Regions from separate parts of the Burkholderia sp. MSMB0856 genome, predicted to be linked through region 2. Evidence: riboswitches for the same ligand, from Rfam matches in the RefSeq annotation. Region 2 holds a riboswitch; the other holds the start of a gene.
What was found. Region 2 has a riboswitch for thiamine pyrophosphate ahead of thiC (phosphomethylpyrimidine synthase ThiC). Riboswitches for the same ligand answer to the same signal wherever they lie in the genome.
Positions count from the first base shown of each region.

Region 1 (12,034 bases), 1.5 Mb from region 2:
GTCCCTGTAGGACAACGGCGGCAGCAGCACGAACACGAGGTTGCCGGTGATCTTCGACTGGATCAGCGACGACGAGCTGTTCGCGAACGCGTTCTGCAGCACGCTCATCATCACGAGGCCCGGCACGAGAAAACTCACGTACTCGACGCCCGGATACACCTCGACGCGGCCCGACAGCGCATGGCCGAAGATCGTCAGGTACAGCAGCGCCGTCACGATCGGCGCGCACACCGTCTGGAACGACACTTTCCAGAAGCGCAGGAGTTCCTTGTAGAACAGCGTTTGAAAACCGCTCATGCCAGACCCTCGATGACCTCGGCCCCGTTCATCACCTGGACGAACACATCCTCGAGGTCGGCCTTGCGGACCTCGATCTCGTCGAACGTGCAGCCGGCCGCGCGACACTGCGCGAGGATGCGCTCGACATCGTCGTAGCTCGTGAGACGCAGCAGATGCTCGCCCGGCGCGCGCGCGGCCGGATCGGTCTCCAGCCCGCGCAGCTCGGCGGGCAGCGCGCCGGTCGAGAACCGCAGGTACAGCTGCAGGCCCGCGAAGCGGCGCAGCAGCGCGTCGGTGCGATCGAGCGCGACGACTTCGCCGCGACGCAGCATCGCGATGCGGTCGCACAGCGACTCGGCTTCTTCCAGGTAATGGGTGGTCAGGACGATCGTGTGGCCCTCGCGGTTCAGCCGCGAGATGAATTGCCACAGCGTCTGGCGCAGTTCGACGTCGACGCCGGCAGTCGGCTCGTCGAGCACGATCACGGGCGGCCGGTGCACGAGCGCCTGCGCGACCAGCACGCGGCGCTTCATCCCGCCCGACAGCGCGCGCATGTTCGCGTCGGCCTTCTCGGTGAGGTCGAGATTGGCCATCACTTCGTCGATCCAGTCGTCGTTGTGGCGCAGCCCGAAATAGCCGGACTGGATCCGCAGCGTCTCGCGGACGGTGAAGAACGGGTCGAACACGAGTTCCTGCGGCACGACGCCGAGCGCGCGGCGCGCATCGCGGAAGTCCTTGACGACGTCGTGGCCGCGCACCGAGATACTGCCTTCATCGGCCCGGGCAAGCCCGGCGAGGATACTGATGAGCGTGGTCTTGCCTGCGCCGTTCGGGCCGAGCAGACCGAAAAACTCGCCTTCCTCGACCGACAGGCTGACGCCCTTGAGCGCCTGAAGCGATTTGTAGCGCTTCTTGACGTGACGGATTTCTATGGCTGACATGACTGTGCGCGGCGCAAGGGCCGCGACGCCTATTCTGTGCTTGCTGCGAAAGAAAATGGGGGCCGGACGCCGATTGGCTGCCCCGCAAAACGCTTGATTATAGGGCAAACCGGCTGGTGGGGCCGACGCAGGAGGCGCGCGGCCTGAAGCGTGCGCGCGCCGGCTGGCGCGGCAGGCTTCGGTCGGACAGGGTCAATGTCGCCCGGTGCCGTCGATGAGCGCGTCGACGCCGTAGGCGCGCGCGAGGCTGGCGAGCTTCTGCGGGAGATTGAGGAGGTCGAGGGTCGCGCCGCGCGCTTTGGCGGCACGTTGCCATGCGAGCAGCACGGCGAGCGCGGACGAGTCGAACTGCGTCAGCGCCGAGCAATCGACGGCGGTCGCGCCGGCGCCGATGCGCGCAAGACCGTCCGCGAGCGCGGACTTCGCGCTCGCGACGGTCAGCGAAGAGCCTGCTTCGAAGCTGCTCACGACGCCTGCTTGCCGGCGGCAAGTTGCTGGTTGCGCTGCGTCAGGAACTGGATCAGGCCGTCCACGCCGCTTTGCTGGATCTTCTCGTTGAACTGCTGTTGGTACGTCTGGATCAGCCACGCGCCGAGCACGTTCAGGTCATACACCTTCCAGCCATTCGCCGACTTGTACAGGCGATAGTCGATCTGGACCGGCTGGCCGTTGTTCATCGCGACCGTCTTCACGACCACGTCGGTGTCGGCCGGATCAGCGCGGAACGGCGGGTACTGGATCTGCTGGTCCGGCTTCAGCTGCGCAAGCGCGCCCGAATACGTGCGGATCAGCAGCAGCTTGAACTGCTCCTGAACCTGTTGCTGCTGCTCGGCCGATGCCGTACGCCAGTTGCGACCCATCGCGAGCTGCGTGGTGCGGCGGAAATCGGTGTACGGCAGGATGTCCTTGTTGACGATCGTAATGATGCGGTTGGTGTCGCCCTGCTTGATCGTCTGCTGCTTGACCTCGTCGAGGACCTGCTGCGTCGCCGTCTTGATCAGCGCCTGCGGGTTCGACTGGTCGACTTGCGCGTGAGCTGCGCTGCCGAACGAGAACAGCGCCGCGAAAACGGGGATCAGGAACAGTTTTTTCATCATAGTGACCTGCATGAAGAGTCGATGCGTAGGTTGGAGCCGGTAGCTTACGCGCAAGTTCGCGTGCGCCACCGACTCAATCGTTTCCGGCTGTAACGAATGTAAATGGGTCAGTGCAGCTTGATGCTCGGGAAACGAATCCCGCCCGGAGCGGGCGGCGTCATCTGCATTGCCGGCACGTTCGTCGCGCTGGCCGGGTTCGGTGCTTCGGCACTGCCCGACGCCGGTGCGGCAACGGCCGCACCCGATGCGCCGGCCGGCGCCGTCGCGCCGCCGATCGCGGCCGCACCCGCCGTTCCCGCCGCGCCGGCTGCCGCCGGTGCCGCGCCGTCGTCCGGCAGGTCGTACTTCGGCAGCGCGTCGTTGCTCGACGCCGTCGAGGCCTCGCCGCGCGCGTTGTCGATCAGCATCTGGCGGCGCTGCAGGTACGCGTTGCGCACGAACGAATACTTGTCGAGCGCCGCGGCATCCAGCACGTCGCCCGCGCCGAGCAGGTTCGCACGCGTGTTGACGAGGTTCACGCCGAACAGGCCCCAGCTCAGGCTGTCCGGCTTCACGTAGGTGAGCGGATTGCCCACGTAGTCGACGCCGAGGCCTGCCGTGTCGCGCAGCGTGCTCGGTCCGAGCAGCGGCAGCACGAGATACGGGCCCGACGGCATGCCGTAGCGGCCCATCGTGATCCCGAAGTCGGCCGTGTGCTTCGGCAGTTTCGCGATCGTCGCGACGTCGAACAGGCCGCCGACGCCGAACACCGTGTTGATCACGACGCGCATGATGTCGCCGACGCCGTCCGCGATTCGCAACTGCACGATGTTGTTCGCGGCGATGTAGACGTCGCCGATGTTCGAGAAGAAGTTCGTCACGCTGTCGCGCACCGGCTGCGGCACCACGTACTGGTAGCCCTTCGCGACCGGTTTCAGCGCGTACGTGTCGACCGTGTCGTTGAACTTGTACATCGACCGGTTGAAGCCTTCGAGCGGATCGCCCTTGGTCGGCGTCTGCACGGTCGCGCAACCGCTCAACGCGGCGACTGCCGCCACCGCGAGCGCGGCGTGCCTGATGCGGATCGTCTGCATGGTCATTACCCTCTTGTCTTTCTCTCGTGTGGTTATTGGGCGGTCGAACCGGACACCGCAGAGGCCGGCACCGCGACCGGCGCGGGCGCGGCCGGCGCGGCCGAGGCCCCCGATGCCGGCTTCGCGCCACCCGCGTCGGCTGCCTTGCTGTACAGGAACTGGCCGATCAGGTTCTCGAGCACGATCGCCGACTGCGTCATCGTGATCGTATCGCCCGCCTTCAGCATTTCGGTGTCGCCGCCCGGATCGAGGCCGATGTACTGCTCGCCGAGCAGGCCCGACGTCAGGATCTTCGCCGACGAATCCTTCGGGAACGGATACTGGCCGTCGATATCGATCGTCACCAGCGCCTGGTAGGTGTTGGTGTCGAAGGCGATCGACTTCACGCGGCCGACCACGACGCCGGAGCTCTTCACGGCGGCGCGCGGCTTCAGCCCGCCGATGTTGTCGAATTTCATCCTCACCGAGTAGGTCGGCTGAAACGACAGCGAGCTCATGTTGCCGACCTTGAGCGCCAGGAACAGCACCGCAAGGAAGCCCACCACCACGAACAGGCCGACCCAGAAGTCGAGAGCAGTCTTTTTCATCGTCATCCCAAAATTTGGCTTGGCTGAGGCTTAGCTGAACATCAGCGCGGTCAGCAGGAAATCGAGGCCGAGTACGGCGAGCGACGCGAACACGACCGTCTTGGTCGTCGCGCGCGACACGCCCTCGGGCGTGGGCTTCGCTTCATACCCCTGAAACAGTGCAATGAAGGTCACGGCGAACCCGAACACGATGCTCTTGATCACGCCGTTGCCGACGTCGGCCCACACTTCGACCCCGCCCTGCATCTGTGACCAGAACGCGCCCGGGTCGACGCCGATCAGCACGACCCCGACGAAATAACCGCCGAGCACGCCGACCGCGTTGAAGATCGCGGTGAGCAGCGGCATCGCGATGATGCCGGCCCACAGGCGCGGCGCGATCACCGTCTTGAGCGGATCGACGGCCATCATCTCGAGCGCGGTGAGCTGCTCGCCGGCCTTCATCAGGCCGATCTCGGCCGTGAGCGACGTGCCCGCGCGGCCCGCGAACAGCAGCGCGGTCACGACCGGGCCGAGCTCGCGCACCAGCGACAGCGCGACCAGCAGGCCGAGCGCCTGCTCGGACCCGTAGCGATTCAGCGTGTAATAGCCCTGCAGGCCGAGCACGAAGCCGACGAACAGGCCCGACACGGCAATGATCACGAACGAATAGTTGCCGAGGAAGTGGATCTGCTTCGTGACCAGCCGCGGCCGGCGCAGCAGCGGAAAGAATTCCAGCACGAGGCGCACGAACAGCCGCGTGCCGTAGCCCGCGCGCTCGAGGCCGCCGATGACGTAACGTCCGATCGCGCTGATCATGCGCGCCCTCCGCCGAGCCCGAAATCCGCAGCCAGCGGCGGGCTCGTGTAATGAAATTTGAACGGGCCGTCCGGCGCGCCGTCGATGAACTGGCGCACGCTCGGGTCGGTCGACGCGCGCAGCTCGTCGGGCGTGCCCTGCGCGAGCACGCCGCCATTGGCCAGAAAATACACGTAGTCGGCGATCGCGAACGATTCCGGCACGTCGTGCGTGACGAGGATCGACGTTGCGCCGAGCGCCTCGTTCAGCGTGCGGATCAGGTTCGCCGTGATGCCGAGCGAGATCGGATCGAGGCCCGCGAACGGTTCGTCGTACATGATGAGCTGCGGGTCGAGCGCGATCGCGCGCGCGAGCGCGATGCGGCGCGCCATCCCGCCGGAAACCTCGGACGGCATCAGGTCGCGCGCGCCGCGCAGGCCGACCGCGTTGAGCTTCATCAGCACCAGGTCGCGGATCAGGTCTTCGGGCAGGTCGGTGTGTTCGCGCAGCGCGAACGCGACGTTCTCGAACACCGACATGTCGGTGAACAGTGCGCCGAACTGGAACAGCATGCCCATCTTGCGGCGCAGCGCGTACAGGCCGTCGCGCGTCTGCGCGCCGACGTCGGCGCCGTCGAACAGCACCTGGCCGCGGCGTGCGCGCACCAGGCCGCCGATCAGGCGCAGCACGGTCGTCTTGCCGCAACCCGACCCGCCCATGACGGCGACGACCTGGCCGCGCCCGAAGCGCATGTTCAGGTTCGACAGGACGAGGCGGTCGCCGTAGCCAAAGTCGACGTCGCGAAGTTCCAGCAGTGTCTCGGTAGGAGTGGGGCTCACGGAGCTGACAGTCCTTTTACGCAGAACGCCGAATTATAGGGCCTGCATTGGAATGATGTCGTGACGCCGTTCCGGGCCCTGCGGTCAATGATTGTCAAATTGTCGGGCAAAACATTGCTGCAACGCAACAATCGCCGCCCGATAATCGTCTGCGCCCGTGACCGCGCTGACCACCGCGACGCTGCCGACGCCCGTCGCCAGCACGTCCGGCAACGCGTCGAGCCCCACGCCGCCGATCGCGACGAGCGGCGCCCGCGCGCCCGCGAAGCGCGCATAGCGGGCAATCCGCGCGAGGCCTTGCGGCGGCGCCGCGACCGCCTTGGTCGCGGTCGCGTGCACGGGGCCGAGCGCCAGATAGCTCGGGCGCTCGTGCAACGCGCGCAACATCTCGTAATAACCGTGACTCGACAGCCCGAGCCGCAGGCCGGCGCGCGCGATCGCGGCCAGATCGGCCGTTTCCAGGTCCTCCTGACCCAGATGTACGCCGTACGCGCCCTCTTCTATCGCGATCTGCCAGTGATCGTTGATGAACACGCGCGCATCGGGATAACGGCGCCCCGCCGCGACCGCCCGCGCGACTTCCCGGCGCAGCGCGTCCGGATCCGCGCCTTTCACGCGCAGCTGCACGGTTCGCACGCCGCACTCGAGCACGCGTTCGACCCATTCGGCGTCGGGGACGACCGGATAAAGGCCAAGTTGCATCGGGCACGGCGGGAATGCGGGCTCGGGTGCCGAGGCCAGGCCGGCGACGCGCGGGAACCGCGCGGCATCGACCGGCCACGCATCGGCCCCGCGCGCTTCGTCGCCGTCGCGCCACGCGAGCGCGAGCACCAGCGCGTCGATCGGCGCGAAGCCGCAATCGAGGAACGCCGCGAGCGCCGCGATCCAGTCGTCGGCGAGCGGATGCGCGGCTTCCAGCGCGTGGCGCACGCCCGCGGCGTGCAGCACCGCGCCGTGTTCGTCGAACCCGATCGCGACCGCGTCCGGCGACGCGGGGCGCGACGCAGCCGACGCGCGCGCCTGCGCGGCACGATCGCCGGCCGACACGATCAGCACGTCGCCGTCGGCCGGCACGTCGGGCGCCGCGACGCACAGCCGCCACGGCGTCGTGCCGGTCGGCCAGTCGCCCAGGCGGGCGCGAATCCGCTCGGCCGCTTCGGCCAGCTCGTCGGCCGGCGGCCAGAATGCATCGGCGAAGCGCACGCTCATGCGCCGCCCCCGTCCTGGTGCCAGAACGGCATCCCGACGACCGGCGTGCTCGCGTGCGCAGTCTCGCGCGCATCCATCGGCCCGGCGAGATAGGCCGCACGGCCGGCCTCGACGCCTTGCGCGAACGCACGCGCCATGATTTCCGGATGCGTGGCCTGCGACACGGCCGTGTTCAGCAGCACGCCGTCGAAGCCCCACTCCATCACCTGGCATGCGTGCGACGGCACACCGAGCCCGGCGTCGACGATCAGCGGCACGTCCGGCAGCCGCTCGCGCAGCACGCGCAGCCCATACGGATTCACGACGCCCTTGCCCGTGCCGATCGGCGCGCCCCACGGCATCAGCGCCTCGCAACCGACGTCGAGCAGACGCCTGCCGATCACGAGATCCTCGGTGCAGTACGGCAGCACCTTGAAGCCGTCCTTGACCAGTTGCGCGGCCGCCTCGATCAGCCCGACCGGGTCGGGCTGCAGCGTGTAGTCGTCGCCGATCAGCTCGAGCTTGATCCAGTCGGTATCGAAGACCTCGCGCGCCATGTGCGCGGTCGTCACCGCTTCGGCGACGGTCTGGCAGCCGGCCGTGTTCGGCAACAGCGGCACCGCGTGACGCTTGAGCAGATCGAAGAAGCCGGCCTCGGCGGTGCCGCCGGTCATCTGGCGGCGCAGCGCGACCGTCACCATCCCGGGGCGCGACGCGGCAATCGAATCGGACAGCGACTGCAGCGACGGGTAGCGCGACGTGCCGAGCAGCACGCGGCTTGCGAAGGTTTCGCCGTACAGCGTCAGCGCGTCGGCGGAAGTGAGGGACGTCATGTCGTTTTCCTGGAAGAGCGGAGGGCGAACCGGCGGCGCTCAGCCGCCCGCGACGGGGTGCACGACGTCGAGCTTGTCGCCCGTCGCGAGCGCGCGCGCCGCATGCTGCGTGCGCGCGACGAAATTGCCGTTCAGCGCGACCGCGTACGGCGGACGCGCGCCGTACGCGGCGAGCGCGTCGGCCACCGTCGCGCCGTCGGGCAGCGTCAGCGTCTGTTGGTTGATCTGGATATCCATGAGGCTTGATCGAATTCGGTCGGCGGCGCGCGTCAGGCCGGCTGGCGCGCGTCGTCGCGGTGATGAAGGAGCGTCGGCCAGCGCGCGGCGTCGCGCCACGCGGCGAACGCGTCGGCATCGGCGAATGCACCGCCGAGCGCGGCTTGCGCGAACGCAACCGCCGCGTGCGCGACTTCCGGCGCGATCATGAAGCCGTGCCGGTACAGGCCGTTGACGGCCAGCGTCGTCGCGCCGTCCCAGATCACCGCCGGGCGGTGATCGGGTAACGTCGGGCGGCATTGCGCGTTCAGTTCGAGGATGCGCGCCTCGCCGAACGCCGGGTGCACGGAAAACGCCGCGCTCAGCAGTTCGAGCGCCGAGCGCACGCTGACGGGCGACATGTCCTCGCCCTCCACTTCGGTCGCGCCGATCACGTACAGGTCGTCCTGTTTCGGCGCGATGTAAAGGGGATAGCGCGGATGCAGCAGCCGCACGGGCCGCGTGAGCCCGATGCCCGGCGCGTGCACGCGCGCGACTTCGCCGCGGATGCCGCGCAGCGCGGGCAGCGCGGATTTCGCGCCGAGCCCGCGGCAATCGATCGTGAAATGCGCGTCGGGCCGGTTCGCGTCGTCGATCGTCGCGTGCCAGTGCAGCTCGACGCCGCGTTGCGCGAGGCCCGCCGCGAGTGCGCGCAGCGCCTGCCGATTGTCGAGCTGCCCCTCGCGCGGCAGCATCAGGCCGCGCGCGAAGCGCCCCGCGAGCGCGGGCTCGGCCGCGTCGACCTGCGCGCCGGCCAGCGCGACGAAGCCACCGTCGAACAGCTCGGCCGGCGCGTTCGCGCGCACGCGCCGCTCGAACAGCGGCGCCTCGGCGCGATCCGCGTGATGCCAGACGACGAGCGTGCCGTGCTGCTGGAAGAACACCGGTTCGGGCAGTTCCGGGAGCCATTGCGGCCAGCGCGCGAGCGATGCCGCGCCGAGCTCGGTGATCAGCAGCTCGGCGCTCGCCGCCTCGGCGAGCGGCGCGAGCATCGCGGCCGCGACCCACGCGGCCGACTGCTCGCCGTCCGGGCCGCCGCGCTCGTACAGCGCGACGCGATGCCCGTCGCCCGCAAGCCGCCATGCGATCAGACGGCCGACGAGGCCGCCGCCGAGTACCGCGAAATCGGGCCGGGAAGCGTGGAGGTTCATCGCGCGCCCTCCTCGCGAACCGCGCGAGCGCGTGCGACGAACGTCGACGCGCGCGCACCGTCCCGTGCGGACGCACGCGACAGCGGATCGGGAACAGCGCAAAAGACTGAAGATTGAGCGGTCATCATTCCTTCCGTAACGCGCAACGCGCGTACCCAAAAGGACGAAACCGGCAGCAAAGGCCGGCCGGGCGGGACTCGGGCGCTGACCATGTGGGATGGCAGCCAGCGCGGCCCGGCGGGATCAGAAACTTCCCTCGCCGGTATTACCCGGATCGGGTGCGAAGGGTCTTTCTCAGCCTCGCCGCGTCGCCCGGAACTGTCCGTCGGCCGCGCTCGAAGCACCCCTGTTTCGTCGTCGGCCATTAGACCATAAAAGCGGAAAGCGCCGCAAACTGTCCCCCTTGCGGCAAATTCGCCGTCGCGTCGCGCCGCTCTGGCACAATGCCCGCAGGCTGGCCGCGCGAGCGGCCGGTTGCCGCGTCACCGCCGGCCTTAAGTGCCGTTTAAGACGCGCGGGCCACCATCCGGACGCCCGCCGTCAGTCGGCACCCCGTCCCGGCATACCGTATCGCGGTGCGCGTCCGGCTCCGCCCGGTCCGCGCGCCGGCTACTCATCAGGAAGCACATGACCCAATCGATCGATCCCGTCCGCTCCGCCTCCGACGCGCCGCAGGACGAGCGCCCGGTATCCGCGTGGAGCCTCATCAAGCCCTACTGGGTGTCGTCCGAATGGAAAATCGCGTGGGGGCTGCTGGTCACGATCATCGCGATCAATCTCTGCGTGGTCTGGATCAACGTCAAGCTGAACAAGTGGAACGTGGGGTTCTACAACGCGCTGCAGTCGAAGAACGTTCAAGACTTCCCCGGTCTGCTGATGCAGTTCTCGGCATTCGCGTTCGCATTCATCATCCTTGCCGTCTACGGCCGCTATCTGCGCCAGATGCTCGGGTTCCGCTGGCGCCAGTGGCTCACCGATCGCTTCCTCGGCCAATGGCTCGGCGATCGCGCGTTCTATCGGATCGAGCGCGACCGCCTCGCCGACAACCCCGACCAGCGGATCACCGACGACCTCCAGTCGTTCGCGACGGCCACGCTCACGTTGTCGCTCGACCTGCTGTCGACGGTCGTCACGCTCGTGTCGTTCATCACGATCCTGTGGTCGCTCGCGGGCGCGCTGACGATCACGCTCGGCGCGACGCCTGTCGCGATTCCCGGGTACATGGTTTGGGCGGCCGCGCTGTATGCGGTGGTCGGCTCGCTGATCATCCAGAAGGTCGGCCACCCGCTCGTGTCGATCAACTACCAGCAACAGCGCGTCGAGGCCGACTTCCGCTTCGGCTTGATCCGCGTGCGCGAGAACGCCGAGCAGATCGCGTTCTACGACGGCGAGAAAACCGAGATCGGCACCGCGCAGACGCTGTTCACGCGCATTCGCGACAACTGGTGGCGCGTGATGAAGTACACGAAGCGCCTCACGTTCGTCACGGCCTTCTACAGTCAGATCGCGATCATCTTTCCGCTCGTCGTCGCGGCGCCGCGCTATTTCGCGGGCGCGTTCTCGTTCGGCGTGCTGATGCAGATTGCGTCCGCGTTCGGCACCGTCAGCGATTCGTTCTCGTGGTTCATCAACAGTTACTCGACCCTCGTCGAATGGCGCGCGACCGTCAACCGTCTGCGTGAATTCAAGCGTGTGATGGGCACGTCGCACCTGAAGGAAAGCCTGTCGCCCGCGACCGAGCACGGCGGCATCAACCTGCACTACGTCGATGCCGCGAAGCTGTCGACGTCGTCGCTGAAGCTCGCGCTGCCGAACGGCAACGCGCTCGCGAACATCGGCAACGTGACGATCGAGCCCGGCTCGCGCTGGCTCGTGGTCGGCAAGTCGGGTTCCGGCAAGAGCACGTTCATGCGCGCGCTCGCGGGCCTGTGGCCGTTCGGCGACGGGGCGATCGACGCGCCGGTCGGCGCACGGATGATGTTCGTGCCGCAAACCAGCTACTTGCCGATCGGCACGCTGAAGGCCGCGCTCACCTATCCGGCCGCGCCCGACGCATTCACCGACGACGCGTGCCGCGACGCGCTGCGCGCGTGCCGCCTGGAAGACTATGTCGGCCGCCTCGACGAGACCGGCCACTGGACGCGCGTGCTGTCGCCGGGCGAACAGCAGCGTCTGGCCGGCGCGCGCGTGCTGCTGCACAAGCCCGACTTCCTGTTCCTCGACGAAGCGACGAGCGCGCTCGACGCCGACAACGAAGCGCGGCTCTATCACCTGCTCGCCGAACGGCTGCCGAAAGCCGCGATCGTCAGCATCGCGCATCGCGAATCGCTGGCCGCGTTCCACGTCGGCACGATCAACGTCGAACGCGTGAACGACAGCGACAAAGTCGCCGCGTAACCGAAACAAAAAGGCCGGCGCATACCGCGCCGGCCTTGTTCTCTTCCTCGTCCCGCCCGCCTTCCCGCTACGCCCGCCTGACGGGCACCGACACGATCGGCACATGCGACACGCCGTCGTGCGACAGCCGGCTTTCAAATAACGTCAGCGCGACGAAACGCAGCGCGACCGGCCGCCCGGTCGCACCGCCGTGCGCGGGCTGCCCGTCCGCGTCGCGCGGCAGCCGCGCGAGCGTGACGTGCGGCCTGAACGGCCGTCGGTCGGCCGGCACGCCCAGTTCGAGCAGCAGCGCGGACAAGTCGGCATTCAGCGCCGCACAGGCGGGATCGGGCGCGAGTTCCGCGACGATCAGTCTCGCGCGCGGCAGGCTCGGCCACCAAGCAATCCGCTCGACCGGCTGCAACGGCAGCGCATGCGCGGCCGCGAGCGCCGGCAGGCGTGCGGCCAGCGCGTCGCAACGCGCGCGTTCGATCGCGCCGATGAACGCGAGCGTCACGTGCAGTTGCGCGGGCAGCGTGCGCCGCGCGCCTCGGGTGACCGGCAGCGCGTGCAGCGCGTCGCGCGATGCCGCATCGGGCATCAGCGCGACGAACGCACGGAGCCGGTCGCCGTTCATG
Region 1 covers NZ_CP013427.1:353,652-365,685, reverse strand. The annotation lists gene WS87_RS02720 (ABC transporter permease) at 1-297, opposite strand, end outside; gene WS87_RS02715 (ABC transporter ATP-binding protein) at 294-1,220, opposite strand; gene WS87_RS02710 (STAS domain-containing protein) at 1,413-1,688, opposite strand; gene WS87_RS02705 (MlaC/ttg2D family ABC transporter substrate-binding protein) at 1,685-2,314, opposite strand; gene WS87_RS02700 (MlaA family lipoprotein) at 2,425-3,390, opposite strand; gene mlaD (outer membrane lipid asymmetry maintenance protein MlaD) at 3,423-3,983, opposite strand; gene mlaE (lipid asymmetry maintenance ABC transporter permease subunit MlaE) at 4,008-4,775, opposite strand; gene WS87_RS02685 (ABC transporter ATP-binding protein) at 4,772-5,593, opposite strand; gene thiE (thiamine phosphate synthase) at 5,678-6,802, opposite strand; gene WS87_RS02675 (thiazole synthase) at 6,799-7,614, opposite strand; gene thiS (sulfur carrier protein ThiS) at 7,654-7,851, opposite strand; gene WS87_RS02665 (FAD-dependent oxidoreductase) at 7,884-9,020, opposite strand; TPP riboswitch at 9,255-9,378, opposite strand; gene WS87_RS02660 (ABC transporter ATP-binding protein/permease) at 9,648-11,417, shown strand; gene thpR (RNA 2',3'-cyclic phosphodiesterase) at 11,485-12,033, opposite strand; gene WS87_RS02650 (alanine/glycine:cation symporter family protein) at 12,030-12,034, opposite strand, start outside.
Region 1: another riboswitch for thiamine pyrophosphate. It lies ahead of WS87_RS02665 (FAD-dependent oxidoreductase); the one in region 2 lies ahead of thiC (phosphomethylpyrimidine synthase ThiC).

Region 2 (12,034 bases):
GCAGGCGGCGGAACGCGCGCGGCTCGTCTACGTGGCGCTCACGCGCGCGGTCTATCGGTGCTATCTCGTCGCCGGGCCTTATCTGTCGTCGCGCTCGACCCGCGAGGCGCGGCGCAGCGTGCTGAACTGGCTCGTGGCCGGGGCCGGCCAGTCGTTCGACGCGTGGCTTGACGAGCCGCCCGACGAAGCGGTGCTCGATGCTGCGTGGCAAGCGCTCGCCGGTGGGCCCGTGAGCGTTGCACCGTTGCCGGTGCCGGCGCGCCGTGAGCGGCTGGCTGCCGGCCACGATGCATCGCAGACGCTCGCCGCCCGCCATGCGACGCGCGTGCTGCGCGACGCGTGGCGGATGGCGAGCTTCAGTTCGCTGACCGCGTCGATGGCGCGCGAGGAGGCGGGCGTCGCGGTCGTGCCGGACGACGAGCTGCGGCCCGATCACGATGCGCTTGCCGCCGTCGCGCCGGACGGCGCGCTTGCCGTGGACGACACCGTCGCGGTCGAGCCGCCGGACGACGACATCCTCGTGTTTCCGCGCGGCGCGGCAGCGGGCGAGTGTCTGCACCGCCTGTTCGAACTCAGTCGGTTCACCGAGCCCGATTCATGGCACCAGGCGGCGCTCGGCGCGCTGCATGACCGGCCAGTCGAGGCCGAGCCCGAACTCGCGACGCGCCTGCCCGCGATGATGGCGCGGCTCGTCGACGATGTCGTGCGCACGGAGCTCGTGCCGGGCATGCGGCTTGCGGATCTCGATCCCGCCAAGCGGCTCGACGAAATGGGTTTCCTGTTCCCGGCGCCGTCGCTCGAGCTGGGCGCGCTGCGCCGGCTGCTGGTCGCACACGGCTATCCGGACGTTGCGCTGGACGCTGGCGTGCTCGCCGGTTTCATCAAGGGTTTCATCGACATGATCGTCGAACACGACGGCCGCTTCTGGATCGTCGACTGGAAGTCGAACCATCTCGGCAATACGCCGGACGCTTACGGCCCGCGCGCGCTCGACGTCGCGATGGCCGATCATGCCTATCACCTGCAGGCGCTGCTCTATACGGTTGCGCTGCATCGCTATTTGCGCGGGCGGCTGCCCGACTATGACTACGACACGCATATCGCGGGCTATCTGTACCTGTTCGTGCGTGGCGTGCGGCCGGACTGGCGCAGTGCCGGCGAACCGGCCGGCGTGCATGCGCGGCGGCCCGCGCGCGAACTCGTCGACGCGCTCGACCGGATGATGGAAGGGGGCCGCGCATGAACGTGTCCGACGATACGCTTGAATTCACCGGCGGCCTCGTCGCGCGCCTGCCCGAGCCGGCTGATTTCGGCATCGCGCTCGCGGAAGGGTTCGCGCGACGCATCGGCGACCTGTCGCGCCGTGCGGGTGCGCCGGCCGCGGCCGCGCGCTGGGCGGCGCGTGCCGCGTTCGCGACGAGCCGGGCGACCGCGGGCGGCCACGTATGCGTGTCGCTCGGCGCGCTCGCGCAGCGCTACGAGGAACCGGTCGACGACGTGCGCGCGGCGCTTGCAGCAAGCGGCGTGGTGGCGTTCAGCACGCTCGCGCGCGGCGACGAGCGGCCGCTGATCGTCGACCGGCACGACCATCTGTATCTGTCGCGCTATTTCGACTACGAACGGCGGCTCGCCGATGCGCTCGTCGCGCAGGCCGGCGTCGCCGCGCCGGGCGACGTGCTGTCGCCCGACCGGTTGCGCGACAGTCTCGCGCGTTACTTCGGGCCCGCGACGGGCGAAGTGGACTGGCAGCGCGTCGCGGCGATCGTTGCGCTGACAGGACGCGTGACGATCGTCAGCGGCGGCCCCGGCACCGGCAAGACGACGACCGTCGTCGGCGTGCTGGCTTGTCTGCTCGACGCGCATCCGGGGCTGCGCATCGCGCTGGCGGCGCCGACCGGCAAGGCCGCGCAGCGGATGCAGGAAGCGCTGCACGCACGGGCGGGCGACCTGCCGCCGGAACTTGCCGCGCGCCTGCCCGACACGTCGTACACGTTGCATCGCCTGCTCGGCGGCGGCGGGGCGGCGGGCTTTCGCCATCATCGCGACAATCCGTTGCCGTACGACCTGATCGTGGTCGACGAGGCGTCGATGATCGACGTCGCGCTCGCCGCGCATCTGCTCGATGCGCTCGCGCCGGGTGCACGGCTCGTGCTGCTCGGCGACAAGGATCAGCTTGCCGCGGTCGAAGCCGGCGCCGTGTTCGCCGAACTCAGCGCACGGCCGACGTTCACCGCCGCTGCGCGCACGCGCATCGCGGATGCGCTCGGGATCGACGAAGCGGCTTTCGTCGCGGCCTTGCCGGTGCCGGACGGCGAAGTGGCGGGGGCGGTTGCTGTTGCGGCTCAAGCCCCGGCCCCGGCTTCCGCGCCATTGTCGGCGAGCGCGGCGCGCAAGCCGCCCGCACGGCGCAACGTGGATACGCGACAGGCGTCGCTGTTCGATGACGACCCGCAGGACGAAGCGGTTTCCCCGGCTGACGCGGTGCCGCTGGCCGCTCCGTCGTCACCTGCACCGACAGACTTCGCTAGCGCATCCGCGGCCACCGATCCTGCATGGATCGAGGCCGACGAACTCACATGGCTCGACGCCGTCGAGCTCACGCCGCTCGATCAGGCCCACGCGGGAGGTTCGGCAACACGGGTGTCGACTGTTGCAACGGTGGCCGACGACATCGCCGCCGCGTCGCCCGCACCGCTCGCAGACTGCGTCGTGTGGCTCGAACGCAATTACCGTTTCGGTCTCGATTCGCCGATCGGCCGCCTGTCGCTCGCGATCCGCCGCGGCGACGTGCAGGGCGCGCTCGACGCGCTGCCGGCCGACGTGGCCGCTGCCGCGTCGTTTCACGACGACGCGGGCGAGACGCTTGCGGCGTCGACGGTCGAGCGGCTCGCGCGCCGGTTCGGCGCGTACCTCGATGCGTTGCGCATCGCGTTGTCCGGGCCGGAGCCCGATCCGCTGCCGTTGTTCGATGCGCTCAACCGCTTCCGGATCCTGTGCGCGACGCGCACGGGATCGCGCGGCGCCGAGCACGTCAATGCGCTGGTGGCCACGCACGTGCGGCATGCCGCACGCGTGCCGCTCGCGGTCGGCGCACACTGGTTCACCGGGCGCCCGATCATGGTGACGCGCAACGACTATGCGCTCGGGCTGTTCAACGGCGACATCGGCATCGCGTTGCCGGACGCGCAGGGCGTGCTGCGCGTATGGTTCCGCCGCGCGGACGGCACCGCGCGCGCCGTGTCGCCCGCGGCGCTGCCGCCGCATGAAACGGCGTTCGCGCTGACCGTCCACAAGTCGCAGGGCTCCGAATTCGACGAGGCCGCGCTCGTGCTGCCGGCATCGTTCGGCCGTGTGCTCACGCGCGAACTCGTCTACACCGCGGTCACGCGTGCGCGCACGCGCGTGCAGGTGATTGGCCCGCGGCGCGTGCTGGCGCAGGCGGTCGCGACACGTACGCAACGCGATTCGGGCCTGGCGGCCCGCGTCGACGAGGCGCTCGCGCGGCGCCGCAAGGAGACGTCGCGATGATGATCCGCTACACGCTCGATCCGGCCGAAGTCGAATGGACCGCCGTGCGCGCGCAGGGCGCCGGCGGCCAGAACGTCAACAAGGTGTCGAGCGCGATTCATCTGCGTTTCGACATCCGCGCGTCGTCGCTGCCGCCCGTCATCAAGGAACGGCTTCTCGCGCTGTCCGACCAGCGCATCACGCGCGACGGCATCGTCGTGATCAAGTCGCAGGAATACCGCACCCAGGAGAAAAATCGCGAGGCAGCACTCGCGCGGCTCGATGCGTTGATCGGCAGCGTCGCGTTCACGCCGCGTGCGCGGGTCGCGACACGGCCGACACGCGCATCGAAGGAGCGGCGGCTCGAACACAAGTCGCGCCGCAGCGTGGTGAAGTCCGGAAGAGGGAAGGTGATCGACTGATGAAACGAATCGCCGGCCGGCCTGCATGGCGGGCGGCGTCGTGCCGCCGTATGCGCTACCGCATCACGGTGCCCGCGCTGTCGAGCACGAAGTCGACGCAGAACACGACGAGACGGTTTTGCGCGCGAATCGCGACGGCTGCCGTGTAGCAATCGCGGCCTTCGGTCAGCGAGAAGTGCGGGCCCATGAGCGCGACGCGCCCCGGCGCCGCGATCGCGCGCTGGAAGTACGGGCGCCGCGACCAGTTGCTGTGCGTCTCCGGGAACAGCGGCGAGAGTCGCGTGCCGCTCGTCTGGCCGTCCTCGGGACGCGCGCCGATCGACGGCAGGAACTGTTCGCCGATCTCGTCCGTGACGAACACCCGGCGTGCGGCCGGCACCACGAATACGCGCTGCGCGGCGTCCTGCAGGCTGCCGCTCGCGGAAAACGCGGCCGCGCCGGCGAGCACGAGCCGCTCGATCGCGTCGAAGCCCGGCTGCTCGGCGATCGCCGGCGTATGCCGGTGGGCGATGTAGCGTTGCCACGCGGCGTCGAGCATCGCGGGCGCCGCGGCGCTCGCGTGCGCGATCGATGCGTCGGGCTGGCCGAACTGGAAACCCTGGACGAAATCGATATCGGCCTCCATCAGCGTCTGCAGCGCGTCGTCGCTTTCGACACCCTCGGCGAGCACCATCGCGCCGGCCTGATGGAGCATCGATACCAGGTGATGCATGATGCGGCGATCGTCGGCCGACGCGTTCGCGCGTTCGACGAGCGATCGATCGAGCTTGACGATATCGGGCCGTGCGCGCCACACGCGGTCGAAATTGGAGAACCCGGTGCCGAAATCGTCGATCGCGATCAGGAAGTCCCGGTGCTGGATCATGTCGATCGTGCGGGCGAGCGCGGCTTCATCGCGCGCCGGCTGCTCGACGACTTCCAGCACGATGCGGTTCGGCGGCAGCGCGAAATGACGGCACAGCGCCTCGACGAATTCGCGCTGCACGAGGCCGGAATCGAGCACGCGCGGCGTCACGTTCAGGAACAGCCAGCCGTCGCCGATGCCTTGCGCGACGAAATTGGCCGTATGCAGGCAGCGGGCGAGCCGGTCGAGCAGCAACGCGTCGGCAGCGGCACGCGTCCTGTCGAATAGCGCGACCGGCGAAACCAGCGCGCCGTTCTCGTCCACGACGCGCAGCAGCGCTTCGTAGCCGACCACGCGCTTGTGCGTGATCGACAGCACCGGTTGAAACACGCTGCGCAGCGTCGTCTCGCGATACGTTGCGATCCAGCCGCTGGGCGTCGGCGTGAGGCGTTCGAGCAGGGAGTCGAGCGAGAGGTCGCGGGAGGGCTTCATGTCAACGGTGCCCTGGGGCGATCGGGGGGCGGTATCGTGCGCGCCACGCAGAAGCCGTCGCACGCGCAGGTGGACGCGAAAGAACGTGGTGCATCGTAACCGCCTTCTGCGGATGAGTGATCCGAGTGTAACGGGAATGGTGGGGCGCGCGTATCAGGGTAACTCCAGACGCAAACGCTACACCGACGGCTGGAAGGGGCCGTCCGCCCGGCGCGTGATACGCAAGGGCCACCGGCCGTGTATGCGGCGACGGCTCCAAATATGCCGCGTGCATCGCGTGCGAAGAATGCGGCAAAGCCGGGCGGTTGCATCGCCATCCGGCGAAATTCGCTATGCGCCGTCGCGCACCGGTCGACCTGCGGCGCTCGCGGATTGGCGGCCGGCGCGTCGCGGGCAACCCGCACCGGCGGGTGCCGGCCACGCCTGCCGCTCAGGCCGCTTCGCCGCCGCGCGGGCGCAGCCCGGGAATCCGCTTGATCACGCCGGTGGCGAGCGCGGTGCCGACGAGCACGATCGCGCAACCTTCGATCATTACGAGCGATACGTGTTCGCTGAGGAACAGCGCGCCCCACAGCAGGCCGAACACTGGGATCACGAACGTCACGGTAATCGCGCGGGCCGGGCCGATGTGCGCGATCAGGTGGAAGAAGATGAAATACGCGATGCCCGTGCAGGCGATGCCGAGCGCGAGCACGGCGCCCCATGCATGCGCGCTGACGGCTGCGGCGGGCCAGGTCGCGATCGCGAACGGCGCCAGCAGCACGGTCGAGCCGATCATGCTGCCGGTCGCGTTGACGAGCGGATCGACGCCGCTGAGCGTGCGCTTCGTGTAGTTGGCCGCGATGCCGTACAGCAGCGTCGCGCCGAGCGCGGCGGCGGCGGCGAGCGCGGTCGCGTTGGCGCCGGTGCTGCCGTGCGCGTTCGCGATCTGATCCCACACGAGCGTGAGGACGCCGGCAAAGCCGATCACGAGGCCGAGCGCGCGCGGCAGCGACAGCTTGTCCTTCAGCCACAGATAGGCGACGAGCGCGCCCCACAGCGGCGTCGTTGCGTTGATCACCGACGTCACGCCGGCCGACAGCGTCAGTTCGGCGAACGCGAACAGGCAGAACGGGATGCCCGAGTTGAGCGCGCCAACGACGAACAACGGCCACGCGCGACGGCGCAGCTGCGCGCCGAGCTCGGCGGGCCTGAAGCGCGTCAGCGCGAAGCCTGCGAGAAACAGCGCGCCGATGCCCACGCGCAGCGCCATCAGCGGCGCGACGCCGAAGTCGGCGACGCCGATCCGGATGAACAGGAACGACGCGCCCCACAGGGCAGCGAGGACGGTCAGCAGAAGGGCGTTCTTGGGCGACATTGAGCGTGGCGGCGACGGGACGGGATGCGAGGAATCTTACACCGCGTTCCCGTGCCGTCGTTTCACGATCGGATGAAATGGCAAGAACCGGGGAAATCCGCTGGCCTCCGCCGCGAACCGGCCCGTGCGGTCGTTCAGTGATGGTGCCAGCCGCCGCGTCCGCCGAAGCCGAAATTGAGCGATACCGCGGGGCCCCAGTAACCGCCCCAGGCCGGGGCATAGGCGGGCGCCGGATAGTAGTACGCCGGGCCCGGATCGACATAGACGGGCGCGGGCTGCACGGGCGCCGCCGTGTAATAGCCGGACGGATAGTAGCCGTAAGGGTAGTAACAGCCGGCGAGCGTCGTGCACGCGAGCGCCGCGGCGACGAGGGTCCTGTTCATGATGTCTCTCCGGCGGAGCCGGCAATCGGCAGATGCTTAAGCTTAGGCCGCGCGGCGATGACAAGGTGCGCTAAACGGTAACGGATCATTTCCGAGCCGCTGCGGCGTGTTGCGGCGCCGCATATGAAAAACGGCGCTTCCGCCGTGCGGAAACGCCGTCAGGCCGGCGCTTGCCGCGCGTCGCGCGGCAGCCGGGTAAGCCGGTCGGCTTATTTGCCGACCTGGTTGCCGATGATGCCGCCGGCTGCCGCGCCGCCCAGCGTCGACAGCGCGTTGCCGCCGATCGCCGCGCCGGCGACACCGCCGACACCCGCACCGATCGCGGTATCGCGCTGGCGCCGCGTCATCGAATCGCAGGCCGAAAGGCTGGCCACCGTCGCGACGAGCAGCGCGCATACCCCAAAACGCCGAATCGAATGGTTCATGATCGCTGTCCTTGTGGTAGTGAACGGAGGTCGCGCGGCCGCCTGACGGCCGCGCATGAATCCAATCTACGCGTCGCTCCGTGGCGCTGCTGTAAGGACTTGTTAAGGCTCGAGCGGTTTCGTAATCAATTGTTTCGCTTGCGCCGGCAGGCACACGGCATGCGCGCGAATGCAAAAAAAAGCCCGCTCGAAAGCGGGCTTCCTGCCATGCTTCACGAAGCGAAGCGGTCCGCGCGGACCGCCGCGTTCGCTTGCCGACTTACTGACGGTGATAAATCTCGGCGCCGGTCTTCACGAACTCGACCGCCTTGACCTCCATCCCCTTCTTCAGCGCCTCGGTTTCCGACACGCCTTGCTGTGCCGCGAACTCGCGCACGTCCTGCGTGATCTTCATCGAGCAGAAGTGCGGGCCGCACATCGAGCAGAAGTGCGCGACCTTCGCCGAATCCTTCGGCAGCGTCTCGTCGTGGAATTCGCGCGCCTTGTCCGGATCGAGACCGATGTTGAACTGGTCTTCCCAGCGGAACTCGAAACGCGCCTTCGACAGCGCGTTGTCGCGCACCTGCGCGCCGGGGTGACCCTTGGCCAGGTCGGCCGCGTGCGCGGCGAGCTTGTACGTGATGATCCCTTCCTTCACGTCGTCCTTGTTCGGCAGCCCGAGGTGCTCCTTCGGCGTCACGTAGCACAGCATCGCGGTGCCGAACCAGCCGATCATCGCGGCGCCGATGCCCGACGTGATGTGGTCGTAGCCCGGTGCGATGTCGGTGGTCAACGGCCCGAGCGTGTAGAACGGCGCTTCCTTGCACCAGTCGAGCTGGAGATCCATGTTCTCCTTGATCAACTGCATCGGCACGTGGCCGGGGCCTTCGATCATCACCTGCACGTCGTGCTTCCACGCGATTTGCGTGAGCTCGCCGAGCGTCTTCAGTTCGCCGAGCTGCGCTTCGTCGTTCGCGTCGTAGATCGAGCCGGGACGCAGGCCGTCGCCGAGCGAGAAGCTCACGTCGTACGCCTTCATGATCTCGCAGATCTCTTCGAAGTGTTCGTACAGGAAGCTTTCCTTGTGATGCGCGAGGCACCACTTCGCCATGATCGAGCCGCCGCGCGACACGATGCCCGTCATCCGGTTCGCCGTGAGCGGCACGTACTGCAGGCGGACGCCCGCGTGGATCGTGAAGTAGTCGACGCCTTGCTCGGCTTGCTCGATCAGCGTGTCGCGGAAGATTTCCCAGGTCAGGTCCTCGGCCTTGCCGTTGACCTTTTCGAGCGCCTGGTAGATCGGCACCGTGCCGATCGGCACCGGGCTGTTGCGGATGATCCACTCGCGCGTTTCATGGATGTGCTTGCCGGTCGACAGGTCCATCACCGTGTCGCCGCCCCAGCGGATCGCCCACGTCATCTTGTCGACTTCCTCACCGATCGACGACGTGACGGCCGAGTTGCCGATGTTCGCGTTGATCTTCACGAGGAAGTTGCGGCCGATGATCATCGGCTCGGATTCCGGGTGGTTGATGTTCGCGGGGATGATCGCGCGGCCGCGCGCGACTTCCTCGCGCACGAACTCGGGGGTGATCTCGGCGAGTGCGTTCGCGCCGAAGGCCGCGGCGCCGAACGCCTGGCCCGGGTGCTGGCGGCCCATCATCGCGGCGAGCTTCGCGCCGTTCGGGCCGCTCGACTTGAGGCTCTCGATGTACTCGGCGCGGCGCTGGTTCTCGCGGATCGCGATGTATTCCATTTCCGGCGTGATGATGCCCTGACGCGCGTAGTGCATCTGCGTGACGTTCTTGCCGGCTTGCGCGCGGCGCGGGTTGCGGTGCAGGCCCGGGAAACGCAGGTCGGCGGTGGCCGGGTCGGCCGCGCGCTCGAGGCCGTACTGGCTCGACAGGCCGTCGAGCACCTCGGTGTCGCCACGCGCTTCGATCCAGCGCTGGCGCAGTGCCGGCAGGCCGGCGCGGATGTCGATCTTCGCGTCCGGATCGGTGTAGGGGCCCGACGTGTCGTACACGTAGATCGGCGGGTTCTTTTCGCCGCCGAAGCCGGTCGGGGTGTCGGCCTGCGTGATTTCACGCATCGGCACGCGGATGTCGGGCTGCGAGCCGGTTACATAAACCTTTCGCGAATTGGGCAGCGGGGCGACGGCGGCGGCGTCGACGTGGGCGTCCGCGGACAGAAACTTCGGATTGGCGTTCATGCAATCTCCTGTGTGAGCGCCGGACAGGCGCCACGGCGCTTGCCCGGAGCCCTTGACGAATGTGGGGCTCGAGCTAAGCAGGAGACGAGGCTTGGTGAGGCGGCGGATTTCGTCAGAAGGATGGCGGCGAAATCCGTACGCTTCCCTGCGCTGGCATTATCCAGATCAGGTTCAAAGGGTATTTCTCACCCGCAATGCCGGTTGTTTGACCGAACGCATTGCAGGACCCCCGCGTTAGCAGCGCACACGATACACTGGCTTCGCGGCGGTTTCAACCGGTGGCAGACCGGTGGCCGCGGTGCAGTTGCAGCAATGCGGGCGGCGCGCCCGCCGCGCAAGCCGCGATGCATGACACCGCCGCACGGCCCTGCGGCCCGGCTGACGATGACGGCGCGGTGCAGCATTGCAGCGGTTTCGGCAGTCCCCGAAAAAAAATCTCGAAACGACTGTCATATCCCGCGACGTCCTCCGTCTATTCGGCTCCTCAAACCCATGTTTCGGAGAGATGTCATGAAAAAAGTACTGATCGCAGCCTGTGTCGCCGGTTTCGCCATGGCCGCAACGGGTGCGTATGCGCAGAACGACGCGATGTCGAAGGAAGGCGCGTCGATGTCGAAGGATGCGATGGGCCACGACGCGATGGCGAAGGACGGCGCGATGAAGAAAGACGCCATGAAGAAGCACGCGATGAAGAAGGACGCGATGTCGCACGACGCGATGGGCAAGTCGACGTCGGGCGACAAGATGGCGCCGTCGAACTGACCGACGCGGGCGGGGCGCGGCCCGCGCGTGCGGTGCACGAGGCCGCCCGCGCATCGCGCACCGCCGCTACGTTCCGGGAGTCTTCACCATGCAAACCGTTCCCGCTGCCGGGCGCACGGCTGCCACGCCGCCCGCGCGCAACATTCATCCGCTGTGGGTGCGTGTGAGCCACTGGCTCAACGCGCTCGCGGCGATCCTGATGGCACTGTCCGGCTGGCGCATCTACGATGCGTCGCCGATCTATCCGCCGTTCACGTTCGCGCACGGCATCACGCTCGGCGGCTGGCTGGGCGGCGCGCTTCAATGGCATTTCGCGGCGATGTGGCTGCTGGTCGGCAACGGGCTGTTCTACCTCGCGATGTCGATCGCGACGGGCCGTCTCGCGCGCAAGATGCTGCCGGTCACGCCGGCGTCGATATGGCGCGACGTGCGCGCGGCGCTGGGCGGCCGGTTGTCGCACGACGACCTGAGCGTCTACAACGCGGTGCAGCGTGCCGCGTACCTGACCGCAATCGTCGATCTGATCGTGCTGGTGCTGTCGGGGCTCACGATCTGGAAGTCCGTGCAGTTTCCGCTGCTGCGCGAGCTGTTCGGCGGTTACGACAACGCGCGCGTCGTGCACTTCTGGGCGATGTCGCTGCTCGTCGCGTTTTTCGTCGTACACGTCGCGATGGCGCTGCTGGTGCCGCGCTCGCTGCTCGCGATGCTGCGCGGCCGCTGACCCGCACGCCGCGGGCGAAGGAACTCATCATGTCGGAATCCGGAAACAACCGCGGTCGGCCGAGCTGGACGCTCGACCGCAAGTCGCTCGAGCTCGACGTGCGCCGCGAACTCGAGATGCCGTCGCGGCGCCTCTTCAACCGGCGCGTGCTGACGCTCGGCGGCCTGACGATGCTGACCGGCTGCACGCTGCAGGACGACGCGTCGGTCAACGCGTTTCTCGAGAAAGTGTCGCGCATGAACGATCGCGTGCAGGCCTGGCTGTTCAGCGGCGAGCGGCTCGCACCGACCTATACCGAGGCCGACATCACGCGGCCGTTTCCGTTCAACGCGTATTACGGCATCGACGACGTGCCGCACGTCGACGCATCGACGTACCGGCTCGTGCTGTCGGGCCGGGTGACGGGCAAGCGCATGTGGACGCTCGACGAGCTGTATGCGCTGCCGCACGCGGAGCAGATCACGCGGCACATCTGCGTGGAAGGGTGGAGCGCGATCGGCCGCTGGGGCGGCACGCCGTTCGGCGCGTTTCTGGCACGCGTCGGCGCCGATACGCACGCGAAATACGTCGGCTTCAAATGCGCGGACGATTACTACGAAAGCATCGACATGCCGACCGCGCTGCATCCGCAAACGCTGCTCGCATTCGATTACGACGGCCGCCGCCTGCCGCCCGAATTCGGCTTTCCGATGAAGCTGCGGATGCCGACCAAGCTCGGCTACAAGAATCCGAAGCACATCATGGAAATCTTCGTGACCGATACCTACCCGGGCGGCTACTGGGTCGATCAGGGCTACAACTGGTTCGGCGGATCGTGAGCGGCGGGGCGCGGCCGCGCCCGCCGTGCTTCACGCGGATTAGCGCACTTGCAGATCGACGCGCAGGCCGACCGCCGCCGCCATGTTGACGAGCGCGTCGAGCCCGAACAGG
Region 2 covers NZ_CP013427.1:2,312,161-2,324,194, reverse strand. The annotation lists gene recB (exodeoxyribonuclease V subunit beta) at 1-1,243, shown strand, start outside; gene WS87_RS12005 (AAA family ATPase) at 1,240-3,528, shown strand; gene arfB (alternative ribosome rescue aminoacyl-tRNA hydrolase ArfB) at 3,525-3,929, shown strand; gene WS87_RS11995 (EAL domain-containing protein) at 3,985-5,265, opposite strand; gene WS87_RS11985 (DMT family transporter) at 5,696-6,622, opposite strand; gene WS87_RS11980 (hypothetical protein) at 6,757-7,005, opposite strand; gene WS87_RS11975 (glycine zipper 2TM domain-containing protein) at 7,215-7,430, opposite strand; gene thiC (phosphomethylpyrimidine synthase ThiC) at 7,690-9,621, opposite strand; TPP riboswitch at 9,746-9,862, opposite strand; gene WS87_RS11965 (pentapeptide MXKDX repeat protein) at 10,132-10,383, shown strand; gene WS87_RS11960 (cytochrome b/b6 domain-containing protein) at 10,472-11,104, shown strand; gene WS87_RS11955 (molybdopterin-dependent oxidoreductase) at 11,134-11,922, shown strand; gene WS87_RS11950 (helix-turn-helix domain-containing protein) at 11,962-12,034, opposite strand, start outside.